DNA from 3 places in the Streptomyces sp. NBC_00250 genome. Region 2 is predicted to be linked to each of the others. Evidence: riboswitches for the same ligand, from Rfam matches in the RefSeq annotation. Region 2 holds a riboswitch; each other region holds the start of a gene.
What was found. Region 2 has a riboswitch for cobalamin ahead of OG259_RS14460 (ribonucleoside-diphosphate reductase subunit alpha). Riboswitches for the same ligand answer to the same signal wherever they lie in the genome.
Positions count from the first base shown of each region.

Region 1: another riboswitch for cobalamin. It lies ahead of metE (5-methyltetrahydropteroyltriglutamate--homocysteine S-methyltransferase); the one in region 2 lies ahead of OG259_RS14460 (ribonucleoside-diphosphate reductase subunit alpha).
Region 3: another riboswitch for cobalamin. It lies ahead of cobN (cobaltochelatase subunit CobN); the one in region 2 lies ahead of OG259_RS14460 (ribonucleoside-diphosphate reductase subunit alpha).

Region 1 is NZ_CP108088.1:8,499,494-8,501,686, forward strand. It holds gene metE (5-methyltetrahydropteroyltriglutamate--homocysteine S-methyltransferase) at 1-890, opposite strand, end outside; cobalamin riboswitch at 1,055-1,276, opposite strand; gene OG259_RS38310 (lipopolysaccharide assembly protein LapA domain-containing protein) at 1,399-1,593, opposite strand; partial or broken gene OG259_RS41890 (mandelate racemase/muconate lactonizing enzyme family protein) at 1,926-2,123, shown strand; partial or broken gene OG259_RS41895 (mandelate racemase/muconate lactonizing enzyme family protein) at 2,118-2,193, shown strand, end outside.
Region 2 is NZ_CP108088.1:3,267,114-3,269,306, reverse strand. It holds gene OG259_RS14460 (ribonucleoside-diphosphate reductase subunit alpha) at 1-1,336, opposite strand, end outside; cobalamin riboswitch at 1,470-1,605, opposite strand; gene OG259_RS14455 (GNAT family N-acetyltransferase) at 1,658-2,158, opposite strand.
Region 3 is NZ_CP108088.1:4,870,804-4,872,996, forward strand. It holds gene OG259_RS22060 (cobalamin biosynthesis protein CobG) at 1-619, opposite strand, end outside; cobalamin riboswitch at 801-952, shown strand; gene cobN (cobaltochelatase subunit CobN) at 1,025-2,193, shown strand, end outside.

The DNA of each region.
Region 1 (2,193 bases), 5.2 Mb from region 2:
AGGCGCTTGCCGGGCAGCCCGCCGACCGTGGCGAGGTCGTCGAGGTTCGCTGCGGCGGCCCCGGTGAAGTCGAGGGCGAGACCTTCGACGGGGGCTGCGGCGAGTACCGGGAGGGCGTCGCCGAGCCGGTCGAAGTACGAGGCGACGAGCAGCCTGGGCCGGTCGGTGGCACGACCCAGGTCGCGGTAGGCGCGGGCGGCGGCGTTCAGCTCGGCCGGGGTGCGGTCCTGGACCAGGGCGGGTTCGTCCAGTTGCACCCACTCGGCGCCGGCCGCGCGGAGGTCGGCGAGCACCTGGGCGTACACCGGCAGCAGCCGGTCGAGGAGGGTCAGCGGCTCGAAGTCCCCGGCCACGCCGGGGGCGGGCTTGCCGAGCAGTAGGTAGGTGAGGGGGCCGACGAGGACCGGGCGGGCGGTGTGCCCGAGGGCGAGGGCCTCCTTCAGCTCGGCGACCTGCTTGCGGGAGTCGGCGGTGAACGTGGTGTCGGGGCCGAGCTCGGGGACCAGGTAGTGGTAGTTGGTGTCGAACCACTTGGTCATCTCCAGCGGGGCGACGTCCTGCGTGCCGCGGGCCATCGCGAAGTACCCGTCGAGGGTGCCCGCCTCGACGGCGGCGCGGTGGCGAGCCGGGACGGCGCCGACCATGACGCTGGTGTCCAGGACGTGGTCGTAGTACGAGAAGTCACCGGTCGGCACTTCGTTGATGCCGGCCTCGGTCAGCCGCTGCCAGTTCGATCGGCGCAGGCCGGCCGCGGTCCGACGAAGGGCGTCAGCGGTGACGCGGCCCTTCCAGTAGCCCTCGACGGCCTTCTTCAGTTCACGGTTCTGCCCCTGACGGGGGTACCCGTACACGGTGGCTCGTGCTGCCGCGGCTGCGGGCTTCGGTGTCACGGAACTCTCCTTCGCGAGATGTGTCCAGAACATCCCGGGGACGGAACGCGGACGCGAAGGAGACGACAGAACGGGCGGCCCACGTCGCGGAGGGTCCCGCGCGTGCCGCTCGCTGTGTACGCCGACCCGCCCACGAGGTCACCGAGAAAGCCGCACGGGAATCGTCCACGCGCGGGCAACGGGCAGGTCTTCGGACTCACGGGCACGCCCTCCTCGTGGAGGACACCTACTGGCCGTCGCTTCCCAGGACCGTTGTCCGGTCCCAGTGCGTATGACGGCGGTCGTTCCCGCTCACCGCTGCGGGGCAGTCCCGGATTCTCACCGGGTTCCCTCTTACGACGCCTCCCGCCTGGCGGACGGGGCGAACCAGCTGCACCGCCACCTTAGGCGCGCGAACGAGGACTGCACACCTCTGACCGCATGCCGGACCGTGAACAGGGCGTCCGTGGCCTCGTCGACCACACCGCACCGTGAACAGGGCGTCCGCGACCTCGTCGACCACACCGCCTCACCGTTGTGCGCGGCGCCGGGCGATGAGCAGGCCGAGGACGACGCCCACGAGGAGGGTGACGGTGAGGACGATCCAGAGCGGAAGCGTGACCGACGGGACCCACAGCCTGACGGTGACCGAACCGGTATTGGCCGCGATGAACCAGATGGCCAGGGCGGCGAGAACCACGAAACCGATGGTGCGCAGGCGCATGTCCCGCCCCTTGACCGTCAAGGTCGACGGTTCATGCGGCTTCCTGGCGGATTTCTGGGACATAGGGTCCATTATCGACCGATCTACGCGCCTGGTCGACCGCGCCGTCCACTGCTGCCCGCCGCAGATCGAGCATCGGCGGGCCTGGGTGCCGACGGAGACCGCACTCCGCGGACCCGTCGCGGTCGACACGGAGGCCTTCGTCCCCCATGAGGCGGCCTGCGTACGCGGGTGGTCCGACCTCTTGACGCCCCTCGTGCGGTCTCCCTACTGTCGCGCCAGAATTTCGAATGCATGACGAAATATCGAACGAGCGGCAAGGGGCAACCGCTGTGCGGATCACGGGAATCAGCACGCACGTCGCCGCAACGCCGTGGCGCAACCTGACCTACGTCCTGTTCCACACGGACGAGGGCCTGAACGGGGTCGGCGAGACCCGGATGCTCGGGCACACCGACGCGCTCCTCGGCTATCTCGGCGAGGCCGAGGCGAACCACATCGCGGGCTCGGACCCGTTCGCCGTCGCGGACGCCGAGATCAAGAAGGTGGTCAAGGGCGCCCCGCGGGTGGACCCGGAGACGGGCTGCTTCCACCTCTCCG
Region 2 (2,193 bases):
CGTCGTCCGTGACCTCCAGGATCTCCGTGCAGAGGTTGGAGGAGTGGACGGTGTGGCCGGGCTCGGCGGTCTGGTTGGCCGTCCGGTTCGAGGCGTCCTTGAAGGTCATCCAGCCGTTGCCGGTCTGGGCCAGGGTCCGCATCATCCGGCCGTACAGGTCGCGGGCCGGCATCGTCTTGCGGGCCAGGCCCGCCGCCTCGGCCTTGTGGTAGGCGGCGTCGAACTCCTCGCCCCACAGGTCGACAAGCTCGGGCACGTCCGCCGGGGAGAACAGCGACCAGTCGGCGTCGGCGTTGACCCGGCGCATGAACTCGTCCGGGATCCAGTGCGCCAGGTTCAGGTTGTGCGTACGGCGCTGGTCCTCGCCCGTGTTGTCGCGGAGCTCCAGGAACTCCTCGATGTCCGCGTGCCAGGTCTCCAGGTAGACGGCGGCGGCACCCTTGCGGCGGCCGCCCTGGTTCACGGCGGCGACGGAGGCGTCGAGCGTCTTCAGGAACGGCACGATGCCGTTGGAGTGCCCGTTGGTGCCGCGGATCAGCGAACCGCGGGCGCGGATGCGGGAGTACGAGAGGCCGATGCCGCCGGCGTGCTTCGAGAGGCGCGCCACCTGGTGGTAGCGGTCGTAGATGGAGTCCAGCTCGTCCTGGGGGGAGTCCAGGAGGTAGCAGGAGGACATCTGCGGGTGGCGGGTGCCGGAGTTGAACAGCGTGGGGGAGGACGGCAGGTAGTCCAGCCGGCTCATCAGGCTGTAGAGCGCCGTGACCTCGTCGAGCGCGCGGACGCTCTCGTCCTCCGCGAGACCGCAGGCCACCCGGAGCATGAAGTGCTGCGGGGTCTCGATCACCTTGCGGGTGATCGGGTGGCGCAGCAGGTAGCGCGAGTAGAGGGTGCGCAGACCGAAGTAGCCGAAGCGGTCGTCCGCGGCCGCGTCGATCGTCGTGTCGAGCCGGTCCGCGTGCAGCGCGACGAACTCGGCGGTGCGGTCGGCGATCAGGCCCTCGCGGTGACCGACGGCGACGGAGGCGGAGAACGAGAACGAGCCCTGCCCGGCCGCCTCGTCGGCGATCGTGATCGTCAGGAGCCGGGCGGCGAGCCGGGAGTACGCCGGGTCGTCGGCGATGAGACCCGCGGCCGCCTCGGTGGCCAGCTCGCGCAGCTCCGCCTCGTCCGCGACGGCGCTGCGGCCGCGGAGCGCGGCGGCGGCGACCTTGCCGGGGTCGGTGTCGGGGAGATCGGCGGTGAGGTCGGTCAGGGTCCGCAGCAGCACGGTCCCGGGGCCGTCGCTCTCGACCGCGGAAGCCTCGGCGGAAGCCGGATCGGCGGGCGCGATGGTCACGTGGGGGCTCTCCCTCGCTCGGCTCGGGGCCGCGGCGGGGGAAGGCGGGCAGGCGGGCATCCGTAACGCCGGACGCGTCGCTTCCACCGGCCCACTCCGCGAGGCCCGGACGTCATTGGCACCCGGAACGGACGGACCGGGCGCGCTGGCGGCAGGTCCTCGGACTCACCTCGTACGAATTCGTCGTATCCGTACGAAGCACACCGTTGCGGGACAGTTCCGGATTCGCGCCGGATTCCCCTGCGTCGACAGCGAGGATGAGCATACATGTGGGGGGCGTCGCTCGCCGAACCCCCCACATGTTGTGTCGCCCCCCCCGGCTCAGAACTCCAAGGCGTAGGTGCGCAGGCGGTGGTCGGGGATCGGCTCCCAGTCCCGGTCCGGGGTCCGGACGAAGCCCAGACGCTCGTAGATCCGGTGCGCGGAGACCATCGAGGCGTCCGTGGACAGCACGATGCGGCGGCACCCGGGAAGCGCCCGTGCCCGCTCGATACAGGCCCGTACGAGGGCCTCTCCGACGCCCCGGCCGCGGGCCTCCCGGGAGACCACGAGCATCCGGAACTCGGCCTCGCCCTCCACCGCGATGTCCGCCCAGGGAGTGGCGCCGGTGGCGAAGGTCACCCCGCCGAGGAGCCGCCCGTCGCCGTCCTCGGCGACGAGCACCTCGCTCTCGCGCGCCCGCCGTGCCGTGTCCCGCAGCACGTGCAGATACGAGTCCTCCGCGCCGTACTTCAGCAGTCCGTCGGTCAGATAGGTCCCCGCGGTGAGCTCACCGAGCGCTTCGTACTCCTCGGGCCGTACCGCCCTGATCGTGAAGTCCATGGGGGAAGTGTGCCTCCGGCCGGCCACTCGCCCCC
Region 3 (2,193 bases), 1.6 Mb from region 2:
CGCCCGCCACCGCCAGGGCCGCGGCGGGCGCGTCGGAGCCGGAGAGCCGGACGGCTCGACCGCCGACGTGCAGTTCCGCCGCTCCGGACGTCACTGCGACCAAGGTCACATCCCCGCCGAGCCCGGCCACGTCACCGCGTCCGTCGTCGAGGACGAAGAGGAATCGGCCGGAAAGCGCCGCCGCCCAGGGCGCGGCGCACAGCAGCGCGTCCAGCTCGCGGGCCCACAACTGCACGTCGGAGGTGCCGAGTCCGTCGAGCCCGGCGGCCGGGGAGGCGACGATGTTGCGGACGCGCTCGTGCGTGGGGGAGGGCAGCAGGCCCGCCTCGGCGAGGAGCGCCGCCAGCTCGGCCCCGCAGTCCTCGGAGAGGCCGCGCAGCTCGGCGTTGCCACGCGAGGTGATGCTGAGCCGTCCGTCGCCCAGAGTCTCCGCCGCGTCCGCCAGGAGCTCGACCTGACGGGACGTCAGGCGGCCTCCGGGCAGGCGGAGTCGGGCGAGGCGGCCGTCGTCGGCGGAGTGCAGGCGCAGCGCCCCGGGGCACGCGTCGCCACGGTCCCGTATGCGAGGTTCGCCCGGGTCGGGCGTCGGGGGCGGGGTGGGCGGCATGGCGGCGAGCATACCGACGGGCCACCGGGCGGCCACCGGGCGCGATCCGGCCGACGCGGCAGCCGACGCGGCGGCGGAGGCCGGTCGGTCCGGGGCCGGCAGCGGGCCCGGCGCACGATCCCGCCCGCCGTGTGATCCGCAGTGTGATCCGGCCGACTCCGTCACCCGGCCCGGCCCGTCGACCGCACGATCTACTATGCAGACGGCATGGGGTCCCAGGACCCCGGGGAGGAAGCCCGGTGAGAATCCGGCGCGGTCCCGCCACTGTGAGCCGACCCGGGCTGTGCGTCTGCGCGCTCCCGGGACGGTGAGTCAGGAACTCCCTTCCCCAAGCTCTCGGCTTGCTCGAGCAAGGGGAGGCCCAACCCATACGACCACCCGGGGCGCGGACAACCCCGAGGAAGGCCTGCGCTCGCCATGCTTCTGCTGCTGTCGCACTCCGACACCGACCTGCTCAGCGCCCGCGCGGCCGGCGGCCCGGTGGAGTACCGCTTCGCCAACCCCGCCCGCCTGCCCCTCGCCGAACTGACCGGCCTGCTGGCCGAGGCCGAGCTGGTCGTCGTACGGCTCCTCGGCGGCCTCCGCTCCTGGGAGGAGGGCCTCGACGCGGTTCGCGCCGCCGGAAAGCCGGTGGTGGTCCTCAGCGGCGAACAGGCCCCCGACGCGCAGCTGATGGAGGCGTCCACCGTCCCCGTCGGCGTCGCCACCGAGGCGCACGCCTACCTCGCGCACGGCGGCCCCGCGAACCTGGAGCAGCTGGCCCGCTTCCTCTCCGACACTGTCCTGCTCACCGGTCACGGCTTCGAGTCCCCGGCGGCCGCCCCCACCTGGGGCCCGCTGGAGCGCACCCCCCGGACGACCGACGGCCCGACGATCGCGGTGCTCTACTACCGCGCCCACCACATGAGCGGGAACACCGCCTTCGTCGACTCGCTGTGCCGGGCGATCGAGGACGCCGGCGCCCAGGCACTCCCGCTGTACGTGGCGTCCCTGCGCGCCCCCGAGCCGGAGCTGCTCGACCGCCTCCGCACCGCCGACGCGATCGTCACCACCGTCCTCGCGGCGGGCGGCACCAAGCCCGCCGAGGCACAGGCCGGCGGCGACGAGGAGGCCTGGGACGCGGGCGCGCTCGCCGCGCTCGACGTGCCGATCCTGCAGGCTCTCTGCCTGACCGGCTCGCGCGCCGCCTGGGAGGAGAACGACGAGGGTCTCTCCCCGCTGGACGCCGCCAGCCAGGTCGCCGTGCCCGAGTTCGACGGCCGGCTCATCACCGTCCCGTTCTCCTTCAAGGAGATCGACGAGGACGGTCTGCCCGCGTACGTCGCCGACGCCGAACGCGCGGCCCGCGTCGCCGGGATCGCCGTCCGGCACGCCCGGCTCCGGCACATCCCGAACGCCGAGAAGAAGCTGGCGCTCGTCCTCTCCGCGTACCCGACGAAGCACTCCCGCATCGGCAACGCCGTCGGCCTGGACACCCCCGCCTCCGCCGTCTCGCTCCTGCGCCGACTGATCGCCGAGGGGTACGACTTCGGCCCCGAGGCCGACCTTCCCGGCCTCGTCTCCGGCGACGGCGACGAGCTGATCTA